4 regions of the Rhizobium binae genome follow, and region 3 is predicted to be linked to each of the others. Evidence: predicted binding sites of a transcription regulator. Region 3 holds the regulator's gene; each other region holds the start of a gene.
The links. Region 3 encodes HrcA, which represses chaperone genes, less so after heat shock. Its sites were predicted from a motif close to GTTAGCACTCNCNNNNNGNGAGTGCTAAC; they were not measured.
Positions count from the first base shown of each region.

Region 1 (7,277 bases), on a different replicon from region 3:
CGTGGTTGCTGGTCTTCCCGTAGAGGCATGAACCCTGGCCGCAGGCATCGGTGGAAATCATGCCGCCGATGGTGGCGCGGTTGGAGGTGGAAAGTTCGGGCGCGAAGAACAGGCCGTAAGGCTTCAGGGCCCGGTTCAACTCATCCTTGACAACGCCAGCTTGGACACGCGCAACCCCGCGAACGGGATCGATGTCGAGAATGGAGGTCATGTGCCGCGAACAATCCACCACGACCCCCGATGTCAGGGACTGACCGTTTGTGCCGGTGCCACCGCCGCGCGGCGCGATACTTATCCCTTTGAAGGCTGGTTCCGCCAGCACGACCGCCACGACCTGCAGGTCCTGAACGCTTCTGGGAAAAAGGACCCCGGTCGGTTCGACCTGATAGATTGAATTGTCGGTCGAAAATGCGGTTCGGCTTGCCGGCCCGTTCTCGATATCGCCGTCGAACCCCGCCTCGACGAGGCGCTGGAAAAACCCCGCGGCTGGAAGGGGAATGGAAACCTTCGACGGGAGGCGTGGAATCATTGCGAAACCTTCAGAATGCACTCGAGCCTCGTCACTAGCGCATCGGCCCGAAAATCGGAATCGATTTTCGGAGGGAGCGGCAAACCTATGCCGCTCCTGAAGGCATCGTCAGCGGCCTGTCAACCGGTGGACGTAGCCGCCGGCCGGTTGACAGAACCGTCCGTTTCGAAGAGCCCGCGGGCCGCCTCGACCATCGCCTGCAGGTGGTTGGGGTCGCGCACGCCCTGCCGGTAGAGCTCGATGATGATGCTCGCCATTCGTTCGGCTTCGTCGCTGTCCCTTGCCACCGCGTAGCCGGCGCTGAGCTTGTCGAAGACTTGCTGGCAGCTTGCCAGATCGCGGGAGTCCAGCGGCACCTGCGATCGGTTTGCGATCGTTTGAACCATCTTCATTCCCTCGAAAAAGGCCCGCCCGGCGGGGCGTGCGGGCCGATGCCTCATCTGTTAGAAATCCATGCCGCCACCGGGGGGCATTGCCGGAGGGGCCTCCTTCTTCGGCTTCTCGGCGATCATGGCCTCCGTCGTGACGAGAAGACCGGCGATGGATGCGGCATCCTGAAGCGCCGTACGCACCACCTTCGCCGGATCGATAACGCCCTGCGCATAGAGGTCGCCGTATTCACCCGTCTGGGCGTTCCAGCCATAGGAGAACTCGCTCTTCTCGCGCAGCTTGCCGACGACGACCGAGCCTTCCGCGCCGGCGTTCTCGGCGATCTGGCGAGCCGGCGCCTCCAGTGCCCGGCGGACGATGTCGACACCGACGCGCTGGTCGGCATTGGCGGTCTGAACGTTTTCAAGCGCCTTGACGGCGCGCAGCAGCGCCACGCCGCCGCCCGGCAGGATGCCTTCCTCGACCGCCGCACGGGTTGCGTGAAGGGCGTCGTCGACGCGGTCCTTCTTTTCCTTCACTTCGACTTCCGTCGAGCCGCCGACGCGGATGACGGCAACGCCGCCAGCGAGCTTGGCAAGGCGTTCCTGCAGCTTCTCGCGGTCGTAGTCGGAGGTGGTTTCTTCGATCTGGGCCTTGATCTGGGCAATACGGCCTTCGATGTCGGACTTGGCGCCCGAACCATCGACGATCGTGGTGTTCTCCTTCTCGACCGACACTTTCTTGGCGCGGCCGAGCATGTCGAGCGTCACGTTCTCGAGCTTGATGCCGAGGTCTTCGGAGATGACGGTGCCGGCGGTGAGCACGGCGATGTCTTCGAGCATGGCCTTGCGGCGGTCGCCGAAGCCAGGCGCCTTGACGGCAGCGATCTTCAGGCCGCCGCGCAGCTTGTTGACGACGAGCGTTGCAAGCGCTTCGCCCTCGACGTCTTCGGCGATGATCAGGAGCGGCTTGCCGGACTGAACGACGGCTTCGAGAACCGGGAGCATCGACTGCAGGTTCGAGAGCTTCTTCTCATGGATGAGAATATAGGGATCCTCGAACTCGACCCTCATCTTGTCGGCATTGGTGACGAAATAGGGGCTGAGGTAGCCGCGGTCGAACTGCATGCCTTCGACGACTTCGAGCTCGGTTTCGGCGGTCTTGGCTTCTTCGACCGTGATAACGCCGTCATTGCCGACCTTTTCCATCGCCTCCGCCAGAAAGCTGCCGATCTCAGCATCGCCATTGGCGGAGATCGTGCCGACCTGGGCGATCTCGGAGTTGTTGGAAATATTGCGGGCGTTGGCCTTCAGTTCTGCGACGATGGCGGTAACGGCGAGATCGATGCCGCGCTTCAGGTCCATCGGGTTCATGCCTGAGGTAACGGCCTTGGCGCCTTCGCGAACGATCGCCTGGGCGAGAACCGTCGCCGTCGTGGTGCCGTCGCCGGCGATGTCGCTGGTCTTCGACGCGACTTCGCGGACCATCTGGGCGCCCATGTTTTCGAACTTGTCTTCGAGTTCGATTTCCTTGGCGACCGAAACGCCGTCCTTGGTGATGCGCGGGGCGCCGAAGGACTTGTCGATCACGACGTTGCGGCCCTTCGGGCCGAGCGTCACCTTCACGGCGTTGGCCAGGATGTCGACGCCGCGCAGCATCTTCTCGCGGGCTTCAACGTTGAATTTGACTTCTTTAGCAGCCATGTCCTCACTCCTTCATAGGCAGCTAGCATTGACCACGTCCTGAGGGCCTCAGGCGGCCTGCTTCCCTTCGCTCTGAGCTTCGATGATACCCATCACGTCGTTTTCCTTCATGATCAGCAGGTCTTCGCCATTGATCTTGATCTCCGTGCCGGACCACTTGCCGAACAGGATGCGATCGCCGACTTTGACGTCGAGCGCCTGGATTTGGCCGACATCATTGCGGGCGCCGGGGCCCACGGCGATGACCTCGCCCTCCTGTGGCTTCTCCTTGGCAGTGTCGGGAATGATGATGCCGCCCTTGGTCTTTTCCTCGGAATCGACGCGGCGGACGAGAATGCGGTCATGAAGCGGTCGGAACGACATGTCTTCCTCCATCGACAAACAATGATGACGTTGTTCGCCAGACCGGGCCGGATAACGAGGTCCGGGCAGGTGCAAGGTCGCGCGCCTTGCGCGATTGATCTGGTTCGGTAGTTTTTCGATTTCAAGGGGCGGCGCGGAAAAATTAGCACTCGCTACCGCTGACTGCCAATGGCCCCCGGGGAACAGAAGACCGGCTCCTGCGTTCGACCTGATGACGATGGTCATCCTCTCGTCTCGGAGACGAGTTCAAAACTGGGTTCCGGCTTGAATCCGGATATCGGCGTTCCTAGCTCTCAGGCGATCGAGGCTCGATGAGCTCGATCACCGTCCCACGTCTTTAGGAGTGAGTGACATGGAAGAGAAGACCAAGATAATCAAAGATCTCAGTATCGAGGAACGCGAGGAAATTTTCGTCGATATCGCTCGTACGCTGGAGGATACGGCGCGAGAGGCCCTCGTCGAGGGCAATATGCGCTTTGCTGTGCTGTCGAACAACATGGCCGAAGCGATCCGCGTCAACGCCGACGAACTGGCCCGGGACGATCCCGAAAATGCCGAGCGCGTCTTGCTCGAGGCGACGGCGATGATCTCGCAGTTCGAGGCCGTGCATCCCTATCGCATGGTCAGCATGGCCGTTCACTGATTGCCCCGTGCAAATCAATCGCCGGCATGCGGAACTCTGACAGCCGGCGAAGGTTATTGGATCACAGCATCAAAAGGTGATCCATGACCACTTCGAAAATCAGCACGCCACCCGAAAGCGGAACCGACGATGCGCGTTCCTTCGACACGCAACGGGCCGAGGCCGATCGTCAGAGGGCATCGGACGCAGCCCAGCGCAATGCAGATTCGACACTGGATCGCGACTGCGGCACTGAAACTCAAAGCCTGAAACTCGCGAAACAGTATCTGAGCCTCGGGGGACGCCGTCGGTCCAAGATCGACGACAACATCACCACTGTTCGCCAATGGGAGAAGGATCCCCCGGCGGCCGAACGCTTCTGGCAAGAGCGGGTGGAGACGCTTTCAAAGGAAAACCGCAAGCAGGTGGAGGATTTTCTTCCCACCATCAACACGCCTTGAAACACCGCCACTCGAGGCGAGGTCAGGTCGGAACTGGAGAAGATCATGGCCACAGACAAACACGAACAGATACGCCGGCGAGCCTACGAAATCTGGGAGGCAGAAGGCCGCCCTGAAGGGGCAGACCTGCGTCATTGGATGCAAGCTTGCGACGAGCTGGCTGGCGAGGACGAGCACGAGACGCTGCAGGACCTACTCGATCAAGACGACAGGGACGACGCGGCGCTGCTTCAAGGCGCCGGGGAAAGCGGCGACTTCGACCGGCCACGCCTCGGACGTGGTCAAGGCGCCGGAGCAGCTGCGCCCGATATCGAGATAACCACGGGGGAGAAGTCTTCTCGGCAGAGGATCAGAGAAACCGAAGGACCGTAATCGTCATGCAGCATCTCGACCACGCCATGCAGATCGCTATGGACGCACATGACGGACAGACGGATAAAACCGGCCGGCCGTTCTTCGAGCACTGTCAGCGGGTGGCGCTGCTCGTGTCGGGCGAGGAGTCGCGAACCGTCGCGTACCTTCACGACGTCGCAGAAAAAGGCAGTGGCTGGACGATCGACAGGTTGAAAGAGGAAGGCTTCCCGGCGGCGATCATCTCTGCGGTGGATGCGTTGACCCAGCGGCCCGACGAACCGGACGAGGAATTCGTCAGACGTGCGTCCGCAAATCCGCTCGCGTTGCCTGTCAAGCGCGCCGACCTCGAAGACAATCTCCGGCAGGCCGAACGGACCGGCAAGGACAAGGAGAAGTATCAGCGCGGCCTGGATCTGCTTCGCGATATAGAGAACCGACAGTAGGTGTTCCGTTCTGCCGTCGCAGCGAAGTCCTGCCGGCAAGAGTCGTTCGCGGCGCTATTTCTGACGCGGCTGCCGCAGGCCGGCGCCGGCAGCGATTTGGCGGCCTTGACGTTTGGCGGTCGCGGCTTCGTACAGCGTTCGGGCCGCGTTGCGGACCTCCTCCTGCATTGCCTGGTCCCTTTCGTAGGTCGCATGGCTTGTCGCATAGGGCTCCCAGTAACCAATATAGCGATCGACTTCGGCAAGCGGCCCGGCGGGTATAAGATCCATCGATTTCAGCCAGTCCGAGAGGTTCCTGCGGACATCTTCCGCACCTTCGGTATCCCCATGAACGACGGCGGAAAACAGGCGGCCTTCCAGATGGCGGGGATAGGGCCATCCGTCCATCTCCAGCCGTTTTGCCTGGCCGGCATGTTTTCCATGGGTGCTTGTCGGATCCGGGTTGCCGCCGTCGGCACAGACAAGCCGGTCGATCATCAGCTTCAGGGATGACGGCGCCTGGTACCAATGCACCGGCGTGATGATCATGATGCCGTGCGCCTCGACCCACATCGGGTAGATCTCGTTCATCCAGTCATGGATCTGTCCGAGCGAATAGTTAGGATAACAGGAACAGGGCCAGTGACAGAGAGCCGCCGCAGTGGAGAAGCAGGCTTTGCAGGGATGGATCTGCCTGCCGTATTCCGAGGCGAGCCGACTCAAGTCGAGGATTTCGACCGTCACATGGCGCTGCTGCTCCAGCACCTCTCTGGCGATATCGACCATGCGGTAGCTCTTCGAAATCTCACCCGGGCAAGTGTGTTCGCTGCGCGTCGAGCCGTTGACAAGAAGCAGACGAGTGGGCCCGTTCGGATCCTCATGCCGCTTTTGCGCTTCACGAATGGCGTCGCGGGCCGCCAGCCAGTCTTCAGCCAGATCATAATCGGGATCGGCGAAGCCGGGTCCGGCCTTGCGGGTCTTGGGGCTTTTTCTCGAATCTGCGTAGGCTTCCCAGGCCGCCGAAGCGAGCTTCGCAAGCTCCTCCTGCAATTTGCCGTAGGCCGGATCATGAAATTGATTGAGGAAGCGCCGCTTGAATTCATGCTCGTCGAGCCGCCGGCTGGGGCTACCCTTGCGCGGTTCGAGAGTGGAGGCTGAAGTGGAAACATTGGCTGGCATGGAGAACCTCCTGAAGCCGGTGCTTTGCTGAACGCGCCGGCAGATACTGTGTTCCCGTCATGCGATCGATGGCCGATGCAACCGGAGTGTCGAGAGCGAAACTCTTCCCAAGTTCAAGAAATAGCTGCCACCCGCTAACTATTTCCTGACTCTGAATGGCATGTCCACCGGCGGTAAGTCGCTTATTAACTCATACGACTTATGGTCGCGTTCACTTTCGGCGAACGGGGGAGTAGTCTTGTCCGACGAGCTGCACATGATCTTAGCAATGGGTGGGGTGTTGACGGGCCTGCCCGGAATTGGCGATTGCCTTGATCAACACCATATCGTGCTCGGCGTTCACCTCGATCGAGATGAATTTCATGAATGCGCCGTCCAGCGGCCGTTGCCGAACCTTATCCTGCTCGACGCCCTATCGCCGGAAGGACACGGTCTCGAAGACTGCCGGCGTCTCAAGGAAAACGCCGTAACGCGTTATATCCCGGTGATTATCCTGGTCTCGCCTGAGGACGAGCAAAGCAGGATTGCGGGGTTTGCCGCCGGTGCGGTGGATTGTATCTCCAACCTCGTGTCCGCGGCCGAACTCGTCGCCCGCATCAAGCGACACATCGAGCTCGGCGCGGCGCAGGCGCGCCTGCGGCGGCGCAATGAGCAACTCGAAACGGCGCTTGCCAGCATGGGACAGGGTGTCTGCCTGTTTGACGAGGATAGCCGGCTGCTTCTTTCGAATAATCGTTATGCCGAGGTTTACGGACTCGATCCCGCCGTCATCCATCCGGGCCAGTCACTGGAAGACATCCTGAATCTGCGACAGGAGGTCGGCGCCGTTCCCGCCACCTCCACGTCGGACTATCTCGCTTGGGCCGAAGCGACCAATGTGGACGACGCGCCCCAGGATTGGATCAAGGAACTCAAATCCGGCCAGATCATCCGCGGTTATCATCAGCGCACACCGGAGGGCGGCTGGGTATCGACCCATGAGGATATCACACAGGCCTGGTTCGCGGAAAAAGCTCTTGCAGAGGCGCACGCCCAGGCAGAACGCGCCGAGCAGGAGGCGCGAGCGGCGCATGCCCGGCTTCTGGCAGCTTTCGAAGTCGTCCCCGAAGGCCTCGTCCTGTTCGACGCCGAAGACCGCTTCGTGCTGTGGAACCGCCGATACGAACAGCTTTACGCCGAAAGCGGCGATATACTTGTCAAAGGGATGCGCTTTGAAGAGCGCCTGCGTACAGGCCTCGAACGCGGCCAGTATCCGGACGCGCTAGGACGCGAAGA
Region 1 is NZ_CP071605.1:408,406-415,682, forward strand. Features, by position in the region: gene ydiJ (D-2-hydroxyglutarate dehydrogenase YdiJ) at 1-529, opposite strand, end outside; gene J2J99_RS23870 (hypothetical protein) at 649-915, opposite strand; gene groL (chaperonin GroEL) at 973-2,601, opposite strand; gene J2J99_RS23880 (co-chaperone GroES) at 2,650-2,964, opposite strand; gene J2J99_RS23885 (hypothetical protein) at 3,317-3,607, shown strand; gene J2J99_RS23890 (hypothetical protein) at 3,691-4,047, shown strand; gene J2J99_RS23895 (DUF2934 domain-containing protein) at 4,093-4,419, shown strand; gene J2J99_RS23900 (HD domain-containing protein) at 4,425-4,844, shown strand; gene J2J99_RS23905 (flavodoxin family protein) at 4,899-6,002, opposite strand; gene J2J99_RS23910 (PAS-domain containing protein) at 6,259-7,277, shown strand, end outside.
Region 1: a site for HrcA is predicted at 3,106-3,134, ahead of J2J99_RS23880 (co-chaperone GroES). Genes of this name have one in related genera too.

Region 2 (7,277 bases), 940 kb from region 3:
GGGTTTCTGAGGGGCAGCTGTCCGAGCGACCGTCTCTCTGCCGCACCCGCAGTTTACATCTTTTAGGCCGGGGCGTATGTCACCCTTCGCAGCCAATCGGACCGGACCAGCCATGACAGACGCCGTTCTTATTCGCGACGCCATCGAAGTCGATCTTCCCGCCATCCGCGATATCTACAATCACGCCGTCGAGCATACGACGGCGATTTGGAACGAGACGCTGGCCGATCTCGAAAACCGGCGGGAATGGATGAAGGCGCGCAAAGGCCGCGGCTTTCCCGTCGTCGTCGCCGAAATGTCGGGCAAGGTCGCAGGCTACGCCTCCTATGGCGACTGGCGCGCCTTCGACGGCTATCGCCACACGGTTGAGCATTCCGTCTATGTCGACAAGGATTACCGCGGGGCCGGCATCGGCGAGGCTCTGATGCGGGCGCTGATCGCCCGTGCCGCTGCCGCCGATATCCACGTGATGATCGCCGGCATCGAGGCCGAGAACACCGCCTCGATCCGGCTGCACGAGAAACTCGGCTTCCGCATCGCCGGCAGATTTTCCGAAGTCGGCACCAAGTTCGGCCGCTGGCTGGATCTGACCTGCATGGAGCTTCGTCTGCCCTCAAAGGCGGATTGACCGCCGGCTTGGCGCCGCCGGAGTGAGCCCGCAAATGATTGCCGGCGCGTTCGCCATCTTTTTATTGTATTCTGAGCTGTGTAGAAATGGGGGCGCCTGCTTCGCGACAGCCGGCGTGAAAAGCGTCATGGAGATCAACAGTTCAATGGCAATGCATAGATCGCCGCTCGGCCTCCTTGCCTTCCTTCTTCTCGCCTCTGCCCCGATATCCACCCGCGCTGCCGATTGCGGCAGCACGCCTTCACCAAAGCTCGACTGGCAGGAATGTTCAAAGAAGAACCTGATGCTGCAGGGCAGTGATCTTGAAGGCGCCAATCTCTTCAGCACAGATTTTTCGCTGACCGATCTCAGCGGCGGAAATTTCAAATCCGCCAATCTCGAGAAGGCGACTTTGGTGCGCGCCTCGCTCGAGGGTGCACATGCCGAAGGGGCCAATTTCGCCAAGGTCGAGGCCTATCGCGCCAGCTTCGCCAATATTGCCGCCGAAGGCGCATCCTTTGCCGGCGCCGAGCTGCAGCGCGCCAATTTCGGCGGCGCCCGGCTCTCCGGCGCGAGCTTCGAAAAGGCCGAACTCGGCCGCGCCGACTTCGACAAGGCGGTACTGACGGGGGTAAAATTCTCCTACGCCAATCTCTCCCGCGCCGACCTTTCCCACGCCACCTTCGAAGGCCCGTTAATCTTCGAGCGCGCCTTCATGTTCCTGACTCGCATCGAAGGCCTCGACCTCTCGGCTGCCGCCGGGCTCGAACAGGCACAGATCGACCTCGCCTGCGGTGACGCCTCGACCAAACTGCCCGCCGGCCTCTCGGCGCCGACGACATGGCCTTGTCCGGCTGATCACGAGTGATTACCAGGCGACACTGTACGCATATGGCAACACGCGCGTCTCTCTGGGATGGTTCGGTTCAACTTAGTGGAGTTTGAACTCGCCCATGACGCGGCGCCACTCGTTCGGCCCGATCAGCCGCTGGTGGGTGTAGCGAACAGAATGCAACGGCCCGTCGAGGGAGGACTGCCAGAACTCGAGAAACTTGTGCATCTCCGGAAAGTCCGGGGCAAGATCGTAATCCTGCCAGACATAGGTTTGCAGCACGGATTCAAAATCAGGAATGCGATAGAGGATATGTGCAGTGGTCAGCCCATAGCCGTTCAGTTGACGTTCCAGATCTGAGGAAAATCGCATACTTCATCTCCGTTTCGTGACGCTCGAAAAGTGGCGCAAAATTTTGCGGCCATCAACGGATTTCTGAACGCGTCCACCGTGTTTATTGTTCCTTTACAGGATGTTAGCAGCCACTTCGCGCGAGTGCTAATTTTTTTATGGCGCCCTCTTGAAATGGAAAAGCCGCAAAACCAGATCATTGCGCGCAGAACGCTCGATCGAGGTTTTGCACCCGCCCGGACTGGTCATCCGGTCCGGCCAGGGGAATAACATCGTTATTGTTTGTCCATTGGAGGAAAACATGTCGTTCCGACCGCTTCATGATCGCATTCTCGTCCGCCGCGTCGATTCCGAGGAAAAGACCAAGGGCGGCATCATCATCCCCGACACCGCCAAGGAAAAGCCGCAGGAAGGCGAGGTCATCGCCGTCGGCCCCGGCGCGCGCAATGATGCCGGCCAAATCCAGGCGCTCGACGTCAAGGTCGGCGATCGCATCCTGTTCGGCAAGTGGTCGGGCACGGAGATCAAGATCAACGGCGAAGACCTGCTGATCATGAAGGAAAGCGATGTCATGGGCATCATCGAGGCCCGGGCCGCCGAAAAGATCGCTGCCTGAGGCGATTTCCGCGCATTAGTCGAAAAAGCTGCCTATTGAAGGAGTGACAGAATGGCTGCGAAAGAAGTCAAATTTCATAGCGATGCCCGTGAACGCATGCTGCGTGGGGTCGATGTGCTGGCCAATGCCGTGAAGGTGACCCTCGGCCCGAAGGGCCGCAACGTCGTGATCGACAAGTCCTTCGGCGCCCCGCGCATCACCAAGGACGGCGTTTCGGTCGCCAAGGAAATCGAACTCGAAGACAAGTTCGAGAACATGGGCGCCCAGATGCTGCGTGAAGTTGCATCGAAGACAAATGATCTCGCCGGGGACGGTACCACGACGGCGACCGTTCTTGCTCAGGCGATCGTCAAGGAAGGTGCCAAGGCGGTTGCCTCAGGCATGAACCCGATGGACCTGAAGCGCGGCATCGATCTTGCCGTTACCGCCGTCGTCGCGGAACTGAAGGCCAACGCCCGCAAGATCTCCAACAATTCCGAAATTGCTCAGGTCGGTACCATTTCCGCCAACGGCGATTCCGAGATCGGCCGCTACCTCGCCGAAGCGATGGGAAAGGTCGGCAACGAAGGCGTCATCACGGTCGAAGAAGCCAAGACCGCCGAAACCGAGCTCGAAGTCGTCGAAGGCATGCAGTTCGACCGCGGCTACCTCAGCCCCTATTTCGTCACCAACCAGGACAAGATGCGGGTCGAGCTTGAGGATCCCTATATCCTCATCCATGAGAAGAAGCTCTCGAACCTGCAGTCGATGCTCCCGGTTCTCGAGGCCGTTGTCCAGTCCGGCAAGCCGCTCCTGATCATCGCCGAAGACGTCGAGGGCGAAGCGCTTGCAACGCTCGTCGTCAACAAGCTGCGCGGCGGCCTGAAGATCGCTGCCGTCAAGGCGCCTGGCTTCGGCGACCGCCGCAAGGCCATGCTCGAAGACATCGCCATCCTGACGGGCGGCACCGTGATCTCCGAAGATCTTGGCATCAAGCTCGAGAATGTGACGCTCAATATGCTTGGCCGCGCCAAGAAAGTGGCGATCGAAAAGGAAAACACCACGATCATCGACGGTGCTGGTTCGAAGGCGGAACTCGACGGTCGCACCGCTCAGATCCGCGCCCAGATCGAAGAAACCACCTCCGACTACGACCGCGAGAAGCTGCAGGAACGCCTTGCCAAGCTCGCCGGCGGCGTTGCCGTCATCCGCGTCGGCGGCTCGACGGAAGTCGAAGTGAAGGAAAAGAAGGACCGCGTCGACGACGCCCTTCACGCAACCCGTGCGGCGGTCGAGGAAGGCATCCTGCCGGGCGGCGGCGTGGCGCTGCTGCGCGCCGTCAAGGCGCTTGAAAACGTTCAGACCGCCAATGCCGACCAGCGCGTCGGTCTCGATATCGTCCGCCGGGCAATCGAGGCTCCGGTTCGCCAGATCGCCGAAAACGCCGGCGCGGAAGGCTCGATCATCGTCGGCAAGCTGCGCGAGAAGAGCGAGTTCTCCTATGGCTGGAACGCCCAGACGGGTGAATACGGCGACCTCTATGCGCAGGGCGTCATCGATCCGGCCAAGGTCGTCCGCACGGCGCTACAGGATGCCGCCTCCGTTGCCGGTCTTCTGGTCACGACGGAAGCCATGATCGCCGAGAAGCCGAAGAAAGACGCCGCTCCGGCAATGCCGGCCGGCGCCGGAATGGACTTCTAAGCGATCGCTTGGCCCGTCCTGCCCTCGGGGCGGGCCTCGCCACTCACTATGCGGATGAACCACGTTCCATCGGTCGACATCAATGGAGCCAAGCTATGAGAAAGGAAAGCATCAGCAATTCCATCGCGCCGCAAGCCACGGCGGCGATAAGCGCGGCGCATCTGCTGCATCCGGCGAAACATTTCAGTCACCCGCGTGACGTGCTGGCTGCCGCCGACATCAGCGATGCCGAAAAGCGGGCCATTCTCGCCTCATGGGCATCCGATATCTTTGCGATCGAATCCGCACCTGCCCTGCGCCTCTATCCCGGGACGGAAACAGCCGTTTCCTATGATGAGATCCTTGAAGCGCTGAAGACATTGGACAAGGTTGATCGGCAATCTGTGCAGCAAAGTTCGTCGACTGCCCAAAGGCCCCATCGCCAAAGACTGCCGGGACGCCGGCTTCCCGGATTCGGCCTTTGCAGCTATTCGAGAGGAGGACGGCGCCGCCAGCTATTCGAAAGTTGACCCCCATCTGGCCTGCCGCGTGCCTCTTGAGGACGCAGGCATGATTTTTACCGACGACTCTTTGCTCAACTGAGGAGGTTTTGCCGATGAAGATCGCTCAGATTGCACCGCTCGCCGAGAGTGTTCCGCCGAAGCTCTACGGGGGAACGGAGCGCATCGTTTCTTATCTGACTGAAGAACTCGTCGCCCAGGGGCACGAGGTCACGCTCTTTGCCAGCGGCGATTCCGTCACTGGCGCGAGACTAGTCCCGTGTGCGGATGTCGCACTTCGGTTGAATCCGATGGTCAAGGACCATCTGCCGCATCAGGTCGTGATGCTGGAGGAGATCCGTCGGCGCGCGCATGAGTTCGACGTGCTGCATTTCCACATCGATCTGCTGCATTTCCCACTGATCCGCGATTTCGCCGATCGCACGGTTACCACACTGCACGGGCGACTGGACCTGCCGGATCTCAAGCCGCTTTACACGGCCTTCCCGGATGTTCCGCTGGTGTCGATCTCAAATGATCAGCGCCGCCCTATGCCGCCGGTGGACTGGCGCGGAACGGTCTATCACGGTCTGCCGGTCGACCTTCTCCCCTTCACGCGGAACCCCAGGGGCAACTACCTTGCCTTCCTTGGGCGAATTTCCCCGGAGAAGCGCCCCGACCGCGCAATCCAGATCGCGGCGAAGGTGGGTATGCCGCTGAAGATCGCCGCCAAGATCGATAATGTCGACAAGGCCTATTGGGAAACTGTCATCCAGCCGATGGTTAAGAGCCATCCGCAGATTGAATTCATCGGCGAGATCGATGAACAACAGAAAGCGGACTTCCTCGGAAACGCAGGTGCTCTGCTTTTCCCGATCGATTGGCCGGAGCCCTTCGGCCTGGTGATGATCGAGGCCATGGCCTGCGGCACGCCGGTGATCGCGTTCGGCTTTGGCTCGGTTCCCGAGGTCATTGACAATGGCATTTCCGGCATTCTCGTCGACAGTGTCACCGAGGCGGCCGAGAACGTCGAATGGGCGCTCCGGCTCGATCGGCGAAGGGTGCGGGCCGCGTTCGAAAAGCGCTTCACCGCGGAACGTATGGCGTGCGACTATCTCGACATCTACCGCAACTTGCCGGGCGTTCGTACCAAAGCCGCGCCAATCCGTCGGTCGAATGGTCGCGCGCCCGACCTGCAGGCTGTTGCCTGACGTCAAGGAGGAGAAATGTCGAAGATTTCTGCGGACAGCAACTCCGCCACGGCATCGCCGGGCCCGATGGGGGCGGTCGCTCAGTTCTTCATTCCGGCTGCCGCATCGCTGCAGGAGCGCCGGCCCCGCACCCTCAAGCACGGCGATACTTTCGCCGTCTTCGACTATAATGGCGACGCTCTTTCCGGTCTCGGCAGTCCGGAGGGGCTCTTTCACCGCGATACCCGTTATCTCTCGCATTTCTACCTGACGATCAACGGACGGCGGCCGATGCTTCTGTCGTCGACGCTGCGCGATGACAACGCCACGCTGACCTGCGATCTCACCAATCCGGATCTGTTCGACAACAAGGGAAAGCTGCTTCTGGGCCATGACCTGATTCACCTGCGCAGGTCGCGGTTTCTCTGGAATGCCTGTTGTTATGAACGGGTGGCCGTGAGGAATTATGACGATCGGCGGCAACATGTCCGCATCGAGATCGCGTTCGAGGCGGATTTCGCCGATCTCTTCGAAGTCCGCGGCACCGCAAGAGCGCGGAGAGGGCGCCATCTTCCGGCCGTCATGGAGCAGGATTGCGTCCTGCTTTCCTATATTGGCCTGGACGGCCGCAAGCGGTCGACGCGCCTTTCCTTCATGCCTGAACCGGTTGAAATTCATAACGATTTTGTCGCCTATGATCTCCATCTCGAGCCGCACGCGACCAAATCGCTCTTCATCCAGATTGGCTGCGACCAGACCTCCGGCGACCGACTGAGCCGCCTTTCCTTCTTCTTGGCGTTGCGAGACGCCCGCCGTGCATTGCGCGCCTCTTCCTCGCGCGCAGCGTCGATTGCGACATCCAACGAGATCTTCAACGAAACCGCTCGCCGCAGCGTCTCCGACCTCTACATGCTGATGACCGACAAGGCCGAAGGACCCTATCCCTATGCCGGCATTCCCTGGTTTAGCACTGTCTTCGGCCGCGACGCCCTGATCACGGCGCTTCAGACACTTTGGCTCGACCCTGAGATCGCCCGCGGGGTTCTCGGTCATCTCGCAGCCAACCAGGCGACGAATGTCGATCCTGGCTCGGACGCCGAGCCGGGCAAGATCCTGCACGAAACGCGTTACGGCGAAATGGCCGAACTTGGCGAGGTTCCATTCGGGCGCTATTACGGCAGCGTCGATTCGACGCCGCTGTTTGTGATGCTGGCTGGCGCCTATCTCCAGCGTACCGGTGATCTTGCGACGATCGACCGTCTTCTGTCACATGTCGAAGCGGCACTGACGTGGATCGACGAGCATGGCGATCGCGACGGCGACGGCTTCGTTGAATATGGACGTTTGACGGAGGAAGGACTGATCAATCAGGCCTGGAAAGACAGCCATGATTCGGTTTTCCATGCCGACGGCACATTGGCCAGGGGGCCGATCGCGATTGCTGAGGTCCAGGCTTATGTCTATGGCGCGTGGCAAAGTGCTGCCGAGATCTTCCGGCGCAAGGGAATGCCTGAACGAGCGG
Region 2 is NZ_CP071604.1:1,350,889-1,358,165, forward strand. Features, by position in the region: gene trhA (PAQR family membrane homeostasis protein TrhA) at 1-10, shown strand, start outside; gene J2J99_RS06535 (GNAT family N-acetyltransferase) at 113-628, shown strand; gene J2J99_RS06540 (pentapeptide repeat-containing protein) at 774-1,475, shown strand; gene J2J99_RS06545 (usg protein) at 1,539-1,811, opposite strand; gene groES (co-chaperone GroES) at 2,092-2,406, shown strand; gene groL (chaperonin GroEL) at 2,458-4,086, shown strand; gene J2J99_RS06560 (hypothetical protein) at 4,182-4,595, shown strand; gene J2J99_RS06565 (glycosyltransferase family 4 protein) at 4,682-5,776, shown strand; gene J2J99_RS06570 (amylo-alpha-1,6-glucosidase) at 5,792-7,277, shown strand, end outside.
Region 2: a site for HrcA is predicted at 1,914-1,942, ahead of groES (co-chaperone GroES). Genes of this name have one in related genera too.

Region 3 (7,277 bases):
TGATGCGGCCGCCATCATGCTGGCCTTCGGCAGCCCTGATGAGCTGGAGGTGCTGGGGATCACCACGGTCGCCGGCAATGTGCCGCTTTCGCTGACCAGCCGCAATGCGCGCATCGTCTGCGAGCTCTGCGGCCGGCCGGAGACCAAGGTTTTCGCCGGTGCCGACAGGCCGATCGCGCGCAAACTGGTGACGGCGGAGCATGTGCACGGCAAGACCGGCCTCGATGGCCCCGCGCTCGCCGAGCCTACGATGGCACTGCAGCCGGTCCATTCCGTCGACTTCATCATCGAGACGCTGCGCCGCGAGGGGGAAGGCACGGTGACGCTCTGCACGCTCGGGCCGCTCACCAATATCGGCATGGCCTTCCAGAAGGCGCCCGACATCATCCCCCGCATCCGCGAACTGGTGATGATGGGCGGCGGTTTCTTCGAGGGCGGCAACATCACGCCGGCGGCCGAATTCAACATCTATGTCGATCCGGAAGCCGCCGACATCGTCTTCCGCTCGGGTGTGCCGATCGTGATGATGCCGCTCGACGTGACGCATCAATTGCTGACGCGCAAGGACCGGGTGAAGCGTATGGCCGATATCGGTACGGCGCCGGCACAGGCGATGGTCGAGATGCTGGAATTCTTCGAGCGCTTCGATATCGAGAAATACGGCTCCGACGGCGGGCCGCTGCACGATCCGACGGTGGTCGCCTATCTGTTGAAGCCGGAACTTTTCCAGGGCCGGGACTGCAATGTCGAGATCGAGGTCCGATCGGAACTCACCGTCGGCATGACCGTGGTCGACTGGTGGCATGTGACGGATCGCAAGCGGAATGCGAAGGTGATGCGCCATGTCGATGCGGACGGTTTCTTCGACCTTCTGATCGAACGCTTCGCCCGCATCTGATCTTTTGGTTTTCCTTCTCTCGCGAAGGAGAAGGAAACCGATGTCAGGCGTCCTTCTCGTCGAAGACGGAATTGGTTTCGGCTTCGACCGGCTTCGGGCCGCCCTTGGCGACACCGACCATAGCCGGGCGCAGCACGCGTTCGCCGATGGTGAAGCCTGCCTGCACGACCTGGACGACGGTATTGTTCGGCACCTCGGGGTTCGGCACCTCGAACATTGCCTGATGGAAATTCGGATCGAACTTCTGGCCGACCGGCTCCAGCTTGCGCACCCCATGGCGCTCGAGCGCCGACAGCATGGCGCGCTCGGTCATCTCCACACCCTCGATCAGCGTGGTCAGGCCGGCATCGGCCGTGGCCTTTGCCTCCGGAGTAATGGCATCCAGCGCCCGGCGCAGATTGTCGGAAACCGCGAGCATGTCGCGGGCGAAACCGGCGACGGAATAGGACTTGGCGTCCCTGACCTCGCGCTCGGTGCGGCGGCGCAGATTGTCCATCTCGGCGGCAAGGCGCAGATAGCGGTCGCGCAGCTCGCTGTTTTCGGCTTTCAGAAGCTCAAGCGGATCTGGCTGGGTGGTCTCTTCCTGCACGGTCTGGTTCTCGACGTAGGCGGCAGCGTCGGCTGCGGCATCGGCCGCAGTTGCGTCAGGTCCGTTTTTCGTCGTTTCATCGGTCATGACGGTCTCCGGTTGGTGTCTTCAGATGCGCCCGATATCGAGGTTTGACCGGAAAAAATCAAGTCTGCGTGACAAAGAAGCGTAAATTCCGCGGAGTCGCGCGCTGCGGCGTCAAAGCGGATTGCGCGAAAGGCGGGAGACGAGCTGGGCGGTGTAATCCACCATCGGCACGATGCGGGAATAATTGAGCCGCGTCGGACCAATGACGCCGACGGCGCCGACGATTCGATCATCCTCGTCGCGATAGGGCGCGACGATCAGCGACGAGCCGGACAGCGAGAAGAGCTTATTTTCCGAGCCGATGAAGATGCGCACGCCCGAACCGCTTTCGGCCAGATTGAGAATCTCGATCAGGCTGTCCTTCTTTTCGAGATCGTCGAACAGCATGCGCAGCCGGTCGAGATCCTCGGCGCCGCCAAGCCCTTCGAGCAGGTTGGCGCGGCCGCGAATGATCAGCTGGGCTGGCTTACCCTCATCAGGGCTGCCGGCCCAGACGGCGATGCCCCGCTCGACGAGATCGCGCGACAGCGCATCGAGCTCGTGGCGGACATCGTCCTTCAGCAGGCTTAACTGCTTGCGCAGTTCCGGCAGGGTCTGACCGGACATGTGCGCATTGAGGAAATTCGCCGCCTCCGTCAGCTGCGAGGAGGTGACGCCGGCCGGCAGTTCGATGATGCGGTTTTCCACCTGGTCGTGATCGCCGACGAGCACGGCGAGCGCCTTTGTCGGCTCCAGCCGGATGAACTCGACATGCTTCAGCACCGGATCGCTCTTCGAGGTGATGACGAGGCCGGCGCCGCGCGAAATGCCTGACAGCATGCGGCTGGCTTCATTCATCATCGATTCCACCGGATTGCCGCCGCTTTCGGCCCGCACCTGGCGATCGATGCTGGCCCTCTCCTCGGCGGATAGATCGCCGACCTGCATGAAGGCATCGACGAAGAAGCGCAGGCCGATCTGGGTCGGCAGCCGGCCGGCGCTGACATGCGGTGAATAGATCAGGCCAAGCTCTTCGAGATCGCTCATGACGTTGCGCACCGAGGCCGGCGACAGCGACATCGGCAGCAGGCGCGACAGATTGCGCGAGCCGAGCGGTTCGCCGCTTTCCAGATACCCTTCGACGATGCGGCGAAAGATTTCCCGGGAGCGCTCGTCCAGCACAGCAACGGCATCCGAAACCGACGTCGACCTGATGCCCATGAACCTCTCGAACCCACACTGATGATGCTTTCGAAAATATAGTCAAACTCGCCCCCGTGGCAAAAGGGAATTTGCAAATGAGCGCCGCCAATCGTAGAAGCGGTCAGCAACTCCAGGAGATAAGAATGCGGCCTTCAGGCAGAAAAACCGACCAGATGCGCAAGGTCTCGTTCGAGCGCAACTTTTCCAAGCATGCGGAAGGCTCCTGCCTGGTCAAGTTCGGCGATACGCACGTGCTCTGCACCGCAAGCCTCGAGGACAAGACGCCGCCGTGGCTGCGCAATACCGGCAAGGGCTGGGTGACGGCCGAATACGGTATGCTGCCGCGGGCGACCGGCGAACGCATGAAGCGCGAGGCCGCTGCCGGCAAGCAGGGCGGCCGCACCCAGGAAATCCAGCGGCTGATCGGCCGGTCGCTGCGCGCCGTCGTCGATCTGCAGGCGCTCGGCGAACGGCAGATCACGCTCGACTGCGATGTCATCCAGGCCGATGGCGGCACGCGGACCGCGTCGATCACCGGCGGCTGGATCGCGCTCTACGATTGCCTTAAATGGATGGAAAGCCGCAACATGATCAAAGTCGAACGGGTCCTCAAGGATCATGTCGCCGCCATCTCTTGCGGCGTCTTCGCCAACCAGGCGGTGATCGATCTCGACTACCTCGAGGATTCCTCGGCCGAGACCGATGCCAATTTCGTCATGACCGGCGCCGGCGGCATCGTCGAGATCCAGGGCACGGCCGAAGGCACGCCGTTTACCGAGGAGGAATTCACCTCGCTGATGGGTCTTGCCAAGAACGGCATCGGCGAACTCGTCGCCCTGCAGAAACAGGCGATTGCGGGATGAACCCCATGCTGGAAGGCATGCTGGAAACGGCCCTCTATGCGCGCGATCTTGATCAGGCCGAGGTCTTCTACAAAGACGTGCTCGGCCTTGAAAAGATCAGCCGTGCGGCCAATCGGCATGTCTTCTTCCGCTGTGGCCCCGGCGTGCTGCTGATCTTCAACCCAGCGGAAACAGTAAAGCCGCCGGCGTCCAATGCACTGCAGGTGCCGCCGCACGGCACGAGCGGCGAGGGCCATGCCTGCTTCCGTGTCTCCGGCCGCAATATCGATGCGATGGCCGAACGGCTGAAGGCGGCAGGTGTGACAATCGAATCCGAGGTGCATTGGCCGAACGGCGGCCGCTCGATCTATTTTCGCGATCCGGCCGGCAATAGCCTGGAATGCGCGGAGGCCAAAATCTGGGGCATCGAACAGGATATCTGAATGCGCAAGCTTGAAACGAAGACCATCGTCGTCGCCAGCCACAATGCCGGCAAGATCCGCGAGATCCAGGAACTGATCGGGCCGCTCGGCTTCACCGCCAAATCGGCCGCCGAGCTGAATTTCGTCGAGCCCGACGAAACCGGCACCAGCTTCGAGGAGAATGCGACAATCAAGGCGGTCGCCTCCGCCAATGCCGCCGGCATGCCGGCGCTGTCTGACGATTCCGGGCTGGTGGTCGACGCGCTCGGCGGTGATCCCGGCGTCTACACCGCCAATTGGGCGGAAAGAGCCGACGGCACGCGCGATTTCGACATGGCGATGGCCAAGGTGGAAAAGGCGCTGCAGGATGCAGGCGCCACGACGCCTGAGCAGCGCACCGCGCGTTTCGTCAGCGTTCTCTGCCTCGCCTGGCCGGACGGGCATACCGAACTCTTCCGCGGCGAAGTGGAAGGCAATGTCGTCTGGCCGCCGCGCGGCACCCAGGGCTTCGGCTACGATCCGGTCTTCCAGCCGGAGGGCTACGGCGTTACCTTCGGCGAGATGAGCGGCGAGGAAAAACACGGCTGGAATATCGGCAAGCCGCAGGCGCTGTCGCACCGGGCGCGCGCCTTCAAACTCTTTGTCGAAACCTGCCTGGAGGCATAAGGTCACCACGTGGACAATTTCGACATGCCAGGCTCCCCGCGCGATGCGGCGCTGCTGCCCGATACCGGCGAGCCCGGCTTCGGCGTCTATGCCCATTGGCCCTTCTGCGCGGCGAAGTGTCCCTATTGCGACTTCAACAGCCATGTGCGCCACCAGCCGGTGGATCAGGAGCGGTTTGCCGCCGCCTTCCTGAAGGAGATGGCGGCGGTGCGGGCAATCAGCGGGCCGAAGACCGTGACGAGCATCTTCCTCGGCGGCGGCACGCCCTCGCTGATGAAGCCGGAAACCGTCGACGCCATTCTCCAGGGTATTGCCCGGCACTGGCACGTGCCCGATGGTATCGAGATCACCATGGAGGCCAATCCTTCCAGCGTCGAGGCCGAGCGCTTCCGCGGTTACCGGGCAGCCGGCGTCAATCGCGTGTCGCTCGGCGTGCAGGCGCTGAACGACCGGGACCTGAAATTTCTCGGCCGGCTGCATGACGTCGCCGATGCGCTGAAGGCGATCCGGCTGGCGCGCGACATTTTTCCGCGCATGTCCTTCGATCTCATCTATGCCCGGCCCGACCAGACGGTCGAGGAATGGGAAAGCGAGCTGAAGCAGGCGATCTCCTATGCGGTCGACCATCTGTCGCTCTATCAGCTGACCATCGAGGAAGGCACGCCGTTCTACGGCCTGCACAAGGCGGGCAAGCTGATCGTGCCGGATGGCGAGCGATCGGCTGTGCTCTACGAGGCGACGCAGGAGATTACCGCGCGTGAGGGCATGCCCGCCTACGAGGTCTCCAACCACGCCCGGCCGGGTGCGGAAAGCCGGCACAATCTGACCTACTGGCGTTACGGCGATTATGCCGGCATCGGCCCGGGCGCGCACGGCCGGCTGACACGCGGCCGCGAAAAAATTGCGACGGCGACCGAGCGCAAGCCGGAAGCCTGGCTCGAGATGGTCGAGCGGGACGGGCACGGCATTCTCGACGAGGAACGGCTCGGCTATGAGGAACAGTCCGACGAACTGCTGCTGATGGGGCTGCGGCTGCGCGAAGGTGTCGATCTCGCCCGCTGGCAGCAGCTTTCCGGCCGCGAGCTCGACCCGAAGCGCGAGGAGTTTCTGCTCGAACACAAATTCATCGAGCGGATCGGCAATTCACGGCTGCGCTGCACACCAGCGGGCATGCTGATCCTCGATTCGGTCGTCGCCGATCTCGCCTGCTGATATCAGGACAATGAATTGTTTCCAGCGCGGCGGCGATGTCGCCATCCGCGCTGGAAAGCATGCTCACTTGTGGCTGGTGGCGTCCGCCTTGAACAGGCTTCCGGTCGGCGTCTTCAAGAACATCTCCAGCGGAATATGCTCCTGGTGCAGGAAACCGGTCGCCGGCAGCAGCCCGTCGCGGACCATCTCGATGACGGCGACGACCGAAGCCGAGGTCGTCCAGGCGATCGCCGTGCGGCGGGCGCCGGCAATCTCGATCGGATAATAGGCGCGCACGAATTCCTTGCGGCGCAGGCTGCCGTTCTCCGTCCCCTCGGCGGCGACATGGACATAGACGACATCATCTTCAACAGGCGGCTTGGCGTTGGTCAGGATCTCGCCGGCGAGCTTACGCTTGTCGCGCATCAGCAGCTCATGGAAGAAGAAGTTCATCAGCTCCATATGGCCGGGGTAGCGCATGGTCTTGTAGTCGAGATTGTCGATCTTGGCGAGCATGGTGTCGCACATGGTGCCAAGACCGCCTGAGGTGGTGAAGGCTTCGAGCTTGACGCCACCGACATAGACCGTCTCATGCCATTCCATCGGCGAGACCAGCTTGCGCACACCGCCCTCAATGACCTCGCAATCATTCAGATATTCGTTGACGACGCCCTCCGGCGACCAGTTGAAGGCATAACCGAGAAGGCCGGTCGGATGCTGCGGCAGGGCGCCGACGCGCATGCGGATCGAGCGGCAGCGATCGAAGCCGTCGGCAAGGCTTGCGCCGACGATGCCGACGAAGCCCGGCGCCAGGCCGCATTGCGGCGCCATCAGGCCGCGGGCCGTCTTCGACAGTTCGATGATGAAATTGGTGGTGGGAACGTCTTCGGTCAGATCGAAATAATGGATGCCGGCAAGATGGGCGGCACGGGCCAGTTCGATGTTCAGATGGTAGGGAAGGCAGGAGAGCACCGCCTCGACAGTGGAGAGCAGTTCGCCAATCACCTGAGCGTCGGAAATATCGCCGGTGCGGCACCGGAAGGGCAGATCGCCCAGCGGCAATTGCGCATCGACGCCGATGACCTCGAAGCCGCCTTCATGCAACAGCGTCGCCGCCAGCCGTCCGACCTTGCCCAGGCCGAGAACGGCAATCTTCTTGAAACTCATGCATATCCTCCCACGCGCCGGGTTCGGCGCTTTCGTTTTTTTCCGATGCGCGCCGCTTCAAATCGGACATGCACGGGATGGGCGGAGGTATAGAATAAAAAGCTTATAAATGAAAACGGCCGGAATCGCTCCCGGCCGTCGAATGTCCTCGGAAATCCACCAATTATTCGTTGATCAGCCGCTTCAGCAGCTCGATTTCGTGCGAAAGCTTGGTGTCTCCCGAAATCAGCTCC
Region 3 is NZ_CP071604.1:409,185-416,461, reverse strand. Features, by position in the region: gene J2J99_RS02030 (nucleoside hydrolase) at 1-898, shown strand, start outside; gene grpE (nucleotide exchange factor GrpE) at 942-1,574, opposite strand; gene hrcA (heat-inducible transcriptional repressor HrcA) at 1,686-2,774, opposite strand; gene rph (ribonuclease PH) at 2,900-3,619, shown strand; gene J2J99_RS02010 (VOC family protein) at 3,616-4,041, shown strand; gene rdgB (RdgB/HAM1 family non-canonical purine NTP pyrophosphatase) at 4,042-4,686, shown strand; gene hemW (radical SAM family heme chaperone HemW) at 4,696-5,898, shown strand; gene J2J99_RS01995 (saccharopine dehydrogenase family protein) at 5,962-7,044, opposite strand; gene dnaA (chromosomal replication initiator protein DnaA) at 7,208-7,277, opposite strand, start outside.

Region 4 (7,277 bases), 500 kb from region 3:
GTCCAGCTTTCGGAAACTGATAGCTGCGCCAGCATCTGGTGATTTTGATGATTGTCGTTCAGTGAGCCGGTCATCAAGGGCACGGCTGCATTGGCTTTGGCGATCTTAAACAAGGCGTTCCCCAGTTCGGATGCGGCTCCGACGCCGCACGCTCGGCAAACACAAAGAAACAGGATCATGGGACAGGGGCATAATGCCCGCGCCTACACCGGCGATCGTTGCGGCCGTTCGAGCCTCCGGACTGGAGTCCTTCGAACACGCATCTATGGCATCGCCTTCCGCGCTCGTCTGATGGCGAAAATCATCGCCGGGCGCGTATCAATTGCAGCGAGGATTTATAGGAGCTTTTGCACAAACGGCAACGGCTTTTTAAGGGCTGTTCGGATTGGCATCAGTTGCGGGAAATGCCGGCATCCCCGCGTCTTCGGGCCAGAAGTGATCAGTTTCAGCGCTTTTCGACCCGTTTCGCTGCGCTTGCGGGAGAAAGCCTGCCCCCGTAAGCAATCTCTCGCGCATAGGAAATGAGCTGCGACATAAGCCTGACGAAAGCTTCGCGGGCGGCGGACGCACTGCGCAGCATGAAATAGCGCGCAACGGATCGAATCATTTTTGGCGAAAAGAAAAGGGCGACCCGAGGGCCGCCCTTCCTGTTCCGGATGTGCCGGAATGGATTTCAGTGACGGCTTTCGCCTATCACATCATGTCCATACCGCCAGTTCAGCGCGCTTGACGCGCTGAACCATCTTTGATGATGGGCGGATTCATGGACGATGCTGTGAAAGGCCGTTGGCCTATCACATCATGTCCATTCCGCCAGTTCAGCGCGCTTGACGCGCTGAACCATCTTTGATGATGGGCGGATTCATGGACGATGCTGTGAAAGGCCGTTAGCCTATCACATCATGTCCATTCCGCCCATGCCGCCCATGCCGCCCGGCATAGCCGGAGCGTCCTTCTTCGGCAGCTCGGCGATCATGGCTTCGGTGGTGATCAGCAGCGATGCGACGGAAGCGGCATCCTGCAGGGCGGTGCGAACGACCTTGACCGGGTCGATGATGCCCATGCCGATCATGTCGCCATATTCGCCGGTCTGGGCGTTGTAGCCGTAGTTGTCCTGATCCTTGTCGAGGATCTTGCCGACAACGATCGAGGCTTCGTCACCAGCGTTCTCAGCGATCTGGCGGGCCGGAGCCTGCAGAGCGCGGCGAACGATGTTGATGCCGGCTTCCTGGTCGTCGTTGACACCCTTGGAGGTGATCTTGACGGAAGAACGCAGCAGGGCAACGCCGCCGCCCGGTACGATGCCTTCCTGAACGGCAGCGCGCGTCGCGTTGAGGGCGTCGTCGATGCGGTCCTTCTTTTCCTTCACTTCGACTTCCGTCGAGCCGCCGACACGGATGACGGCAACGCCGCCAGCGAGCTTGGCAAGGCGCTCCTGCAGCTTCTCGCGGTCGTAGTCGGAGGTGGTTTCTTCGATCTGAGCCTTGATCTGGGCAACACGGCCTTCGATGTCGGACTTGGCGCCCGAACCATCGACGATCGTGGTGTTTTCCTTGGAGATCGAAACCTTCTTGGCACGGCCGAGCATGTCGAGCGTGACGCTCTCGAGCTTGATGCCAAGATCTTCGGAGATGACGGTGCCGCCGGTCAGGATGGCGATGTCTTCGAGCATGGCCTTGCGGCGGTCGCCGAAGCCAGGCGCCTTGACGGCAGCGATCTTCAGGCCGCCGCGCAGCTTGTTGACGACGAGCGTTGCAAGCGCTTCGCCTTCGACGTCTTCAGCGATGATGAGGAGCGGCTTGCCGGTCTGGACGACGGCTTCGAGAACCGGGAGCATCGACTGCAGGTTCGACAGCTTCTTCTCGTGAAGGAGAATGAAGACGTCTTCGAGGTCGGCGACCATCTTTTCCGGATTGGTGACGAAGTAGGGGCTGAGGTAGCCGCGGTCGAACTGCATGCCTTCGACGACTTCGAGCTCGGTTTCGGCGGTCTTGGCTTCTTCAACCGTGATGACGCCTTCGTTGCCGACCTTCTGCATGGCTTCAGCAATGTCGAGGCCAACCTGGCGCTCGCCGTTTGCCGAGATCGTGCCGACCTGGGCGACTTCTTCCGAGGTGTTGATCTTCTTGGCCTTGGCCTGGAGATCCTTGACGACTTCGGCGACGGCGAGATCGATGCCGCGCTTCAGGTCCATCGGGTTCATGCCGGCAGCAACGGCCTTGGCGCCTTCGCGAACGATCGCCTGGGCAAGAACGGTTGCGGTCGTGGTGCCGTCACCGGCGATGTCGTTGGTCTTCGAAGCAACTTCGCGGACCATCTGGGCGCCCATGTTTTCGAACTTGTCTTCGAGTTCGATTTCCTTGGCGACCGAAACCCCGTCCTTGGTGATGCGCGGGGCGCCGAAGGACTTGTCGATGATGACGTTACGACCCTTCGGGCCGAGCGTTACCTTGACTGCATCGGCGAGAATGTCGACGCCGCGCAGCATCTTTTCGCGCGCGGTGCGGCCAAACTTGATTTCTTTAGCTGCCATGTTTGTGACTCCTGAATTCGATTTGTTCGGGCAAAAGCCCGTCAGTCATTTCGGGAAAGCGGATCGGCAATCAGCCGATGATGCCCATGATGTCGGCTTCCTTCATGATCAGAAGGTCTTCGCCGTTGATCTTGACTTCGGTGCCGGACCACTTGCCGAACAGCACGCGATCGCCAGCCTTGACGTCGAGTGCGACGACCTTGCCGGACTCGTCACGAGCGCCGGAACCGACGGCGACGATTTCGCCTTCCTGCGGCTTTTCCTTTGCGGTGTCGGGAATGATGATCCCGCCCTTGGTCTTCTCTTCGGACTCGACGCGACGAACGACGACGCGGTCGTGAAGCGGACGGAAATTGGTGCTTGCCATTGTCTAATCCCTCGATCGAATGACATTCGCAGGCCGGAGCGGCCCACATGGATAGGTGTTAGCACTCCCTTTCGGTGAGTGCTAGCGACGTGCATTTAGGGATGGCTCCGAAAGGAGTCAATGAGAGCAATCACGAATTTTTGTGCCGGAATTGTGAAGAGACCGGAGAAATGCCGGAGATTCGGCCGAACCCGCTGTCGCGGCCCAGCCTTGCCGATCACGCGCCGGATTGTCGCGAGGGGGCTTTGCCGCGGACGCTGGCAAAGAAAATGCCTTGCCATCGTCCTGCGCCTTTGCAATGTCACCGGTGACTGCAGCAACTCGGGACATTGGAATGGCCAAGCGGATAGAAACCTTCTCTGAGATCACCGATCGCTATGACGTGGTGCTCTGTGATGTCTGGGGCGTCGTTCACAACGGCGTCGATCCGTTTCCGAAGGCGGCTGCCGCCCTCCAGGCGGCGCGCGAAAACGGCCTCGCCGTCGTCCTTATCACCAACTCGCCGCGCCTTTCCTGGCAGGTCGTCGAGCAATTGCGTCATATCGGCGTGCCCGACGGCGCCTATGACAGGATCGTCACCTCGGGCGACGTCACCCGCGGGCTGATTGCCGAGGGGCCGAAGACGGTCTTCCTGCTCGGCCCCGAGCGCGACAAGGCGCTTCTCGAAGGCATCGGCGTCGAGCGAGTGCCGGCCGGCGAAGCGCGATCGCTCGTCTGCACCGGCTTCTTCGACGACGAGACCGAGAAGCCGGAAGATTACACCGACATGCTTCTGGATTTTCAAGCGCGCGAGGTGCCGATGATCTGCGCCAATCCCGACCTCGTCGTCGAGCGCGGCCACCGCATCATTCCCTGCGCCGGCGCCATGGCCGCCTATTACGAGCAGCTCGGCGGCAAAACCCGCATCGCCGGCAAGCCGCACCGGCCGATTTACGAGGCGACGCTGGCCGCTGCCCGCGAACTTCGCGGCGATGTGCCGGCCGAGCGCGTCTTGGCGATCGGCGACGGCATGCCGACCGATGTCCGCGGCGCCTTGAATTTTGGCCTCGACCTTCTCTACATCAGCGGCGGGATCCACGCCAAGGAATACACCTTGAACGGCGAAACCGACGAGGCGATCCTCAACGCCTACCTCGAACGGGAAAACGCCGCGCCGAAGTGGTGGATGCCGCGCCTTGCATGAAGAGAAGCCAGCCGATGACCGTCTTCCACCGCAATGAAACCCGGGATCCCTTGCCCGCCCATCTCAAAGGCGGGGTGGTCGCCATCGGCAATTTCGACGGCGTGCATCGCGGCCATCAATCGGTGCTGAACCGCGCGCTCGAGATCGCCAAGACGCGCGGCATCCCCGCTCTGGTGCTGACCTTTGAGCCGCATCCGCGCACGGTCTTCCGGCCGCAGACGCCGGTGTTCCGCCTGACACCCGCGCCGCTGAAAGCCCGCATTCTGGAAACGCTGGGGTTCAACGCCGTCATCGAATATCCCTTCGACTACGAATTTTCACAGCGCTCGGCCGATGACTTCATCCATTCGATCCTGAAGGATTGGCTCGGCGCCTCCGAAGTCGTCACCGGCTTCGATTTCCACTTCGGCCGCAGCCGCGAAGGCGGTCCCGCCTTCCTGATGAATGCCGGCCAGACCTACGGCTTCGGCGTCACCCTGATCGATGCCTTCCGCGACGAAAACGCCGACGTCGTCTCGTCGAGCCATATCCGCGCGTTGCTGAAGGAGGGCGAGGTCAGCGAAGTCGCCGGCATGCTCGGTTACCGCTATACGGTGGAAGCCGAGGTGATCGACGGCGAAAAACTTGGCCGGCAGCTTGGCTTTCCTACCGCCAACATGCGCCTGCCGCCGGAGGCCGAGCTCGCCGCCGGCATCTACGCCGTCCGCTTCCGCCGCCAGGATGGAACGCTCCACGATGCGGTCGCAAGCTACGGCCGCCGCCCGACGGTGATGGAGAACGGTGCCCCGCTGCTCGAAACCTTTCTTTTCGATTTCAGCGGCGATCTCTACGGTCAGCTCTGCGCTGTCTCCTTCTTCGGCTATCTCCGCCCGGAACTGAAGTTCGACGGCCTCGATCCGCTCGTCGCCCAGATCAAGCGTGACGAAGCGGAGGCGAGGGCGCTGCTGGCGGGGGTCAAACCGCTGAGTGCGCTCGATGGGAAGCTCTGCTTTTCCTGAGACCCGCGCCGAGGACAGAGTTTTTCTGCACGCAACGGAAATTTCGCTAACGCCCGGCGATATCATGCGGTGAATTCTTCTCTTCCTTTTCCTCGTGAAAACGCCTATGAACCGGCGCGATGAGAAAATTTCGGCTGGCGATCACGATACGAATTATCGGCCCGGCCTTCCGCGCGCGCTAAGCGGCCGGGAGGTCCGGGTTTTCGGCGCTTGGATACAAGCGCTTCCGTCACCAGCTTTTTCACGCCGTTGCGCCCCTTTCTGGGCCGCCAGATACGATTGTCCCGATATGACCGACACAGCCGAAAAGATCGATTACTCGAAGACCCTCTATTTGCCCGAAACCGATTTCCCGATGCGCGCCGGCCTGCCGCAGAAGGAGCCGGAGCTCGTCAAGCGCTGGCAGGAGATGGATCTCTACAAGAAACTGCGCGCCTCTGCCGCCGGCCGCGAAAAATTCGTCCTGCATGACGGCCCGCCCTATGCCAACGGCAACATCCATATCGGCCACGCGCTGAACAAGATCCTCAAGGACGTCATCAACCGCTCGTTCCAGATGCGCGGTTATGACGCCAACTACGTGCCCGGCTGGGATTGCCACGGCCTGCCGATCGAATGGAAGATCGAGGAGGAGAACTATCGCGCCAGGGGCAAGGCCAAGCCCGATCTCAAGGAGCCGGCGGCGATGATCGAATTCCGCCGCGAGTGCCGCGCCTATGCCGAAAAATGGATCAAGGTCCAGGGCGACGAGTTCCAGCGTCTCGGCATCGTCGGCGATTTCGACAACCCGTATCTGACGATGAACTTCCATGCGGAGAGCCGCATCGCCGGCGAACTGTTGAAGATCGCCGCAAGCGGCCAGCTCTATCGCGGCTCCAAGCCGATCATGTGGTCGGTGGTCGAGCGCACGGCGCTGGCGGAAGCCGAAGTCGAGTACCACGATTATGAGAGTGACACGATCTGGGTGAAGTTCCCGGTGAAATTTGTCGTGCGTGACGGCGCGGAAGCAAAGTTTCATCTGCTGGATGCTTCAGTCGTCATCTGGACGACCACGCCCTGGACCATCCCCGGCAACCGGGCGATCGCCTATTCCTCGCGTGTTGCCTACGGCCTTTACGAGGTCACGGCTGCCGAAAATGATTTTGGCCCGCGCCCGGGCGAGAAGCTGATCTTTGCCGATCAGTTGGCTGAAGAATCCTTTGCCAAGGCGAAGCTACAGTACAAGCGTCTTGCCGATGTTACGGCTGCCGATCTTGCCGCCATCACCTGTGCGCATCCGCTCAAGGGTCTGGGAGATGGCTATGAATTTGCCGTGCCGTTGCTCGAAGGCGACCATGTCACCGACGACGCCGGTACGGGCTTCGTGCATACGGCGCCGAGCCACGGCCGCGAAGACTTTGACGTCTGGATGGCGCATGCCCGCGAGATCGAGGCGCGCGGCATCGAGACGAAGATCCCGTTCCCGGTCGACGACGGCGGTTTCTACACGGCTGACGCCCCCGGTCTCGAAGGCGCTCGCGTCATCGACGACAACGGCAAGAAGGGCGATGCCAACGACCGCGTCATCAAGGCGCTGATCGAGCGCAACGCGCTCTTTGCCCGCGGCCGCCTGAAGCACCAGTATCCGCATTCCTGGCGCTCGAAGAAGCCGGTCATCTTCCGTAATACGCCGCAGTGGTTCGTCTATATGGACAAGACGCTGGCGGATGGAACGACGCTGCGCACCCGTGCGCTCACCGCGATCGACGACACCCGCTTCGTGCCGGCTGCCGGCCAGAACCGCCTGCGCGCGATGATCGAGCAACGCCCGGACTGGGTGCTTTCCCGTCAGCGCGCCTGGGGCGTGCCGATCTGCGTCTTCGTCGATGAGCATGGCGCCGTGCTGCAGGATGAGGCCGTCAACCGGCGCATCCTCGAGGCTTTCGATGCCGAAGGCGCCGACGCCTGGTTTGCCGAAGGCGCCAAGGAGCGCTTCCTCGGCAACGAGCATGATCCGGCCAAGTGGTCGCAGGTCATGGATATCCTCGACGTCTGGTTCGATTCGGGCTCGACGCACACCTTCACGCTGGAGGACCGCCCGGACCTGAAATGGCCGGCCGACCTCTACCTCGAAGGCTCCGACCAGCATCGCGGCTGGTTCCATTCCTCGCTGCTGGAATCGGCTGCGACCCGCGGTCGCGCGCCTTATAACGCCGT
Region 4 is NZ_CP071604.1:908,926-916,202, forward strand. Features, by position in the region: gene J2J99_RS04365 (hypothetical protein) at 1-113, opposite strand, end outside; gene groL (chaperonin GroEL) at 896-2,533, opposite strand; gene groES (co-chaperone GroES) at 2,604-2,900, opposite strand; gene J2J99_RS04380 (TIGR01459 family HAD-type hydrolase) at 3,235-4,083, shown strand; gene J2J99_RS04385 (bifunctional riboflavin kinase/FAD synthetase) at 4,098-5,081, shown strand; gene ileS (isoleucine--tRNA ligase) at 5,371-7,277, shown strand, end outside.
Region 4: a site for HrcA is predicted at 2,958-2,986, ahead of groES (co-chaperone GroES). Genes of this name have one in related genera too.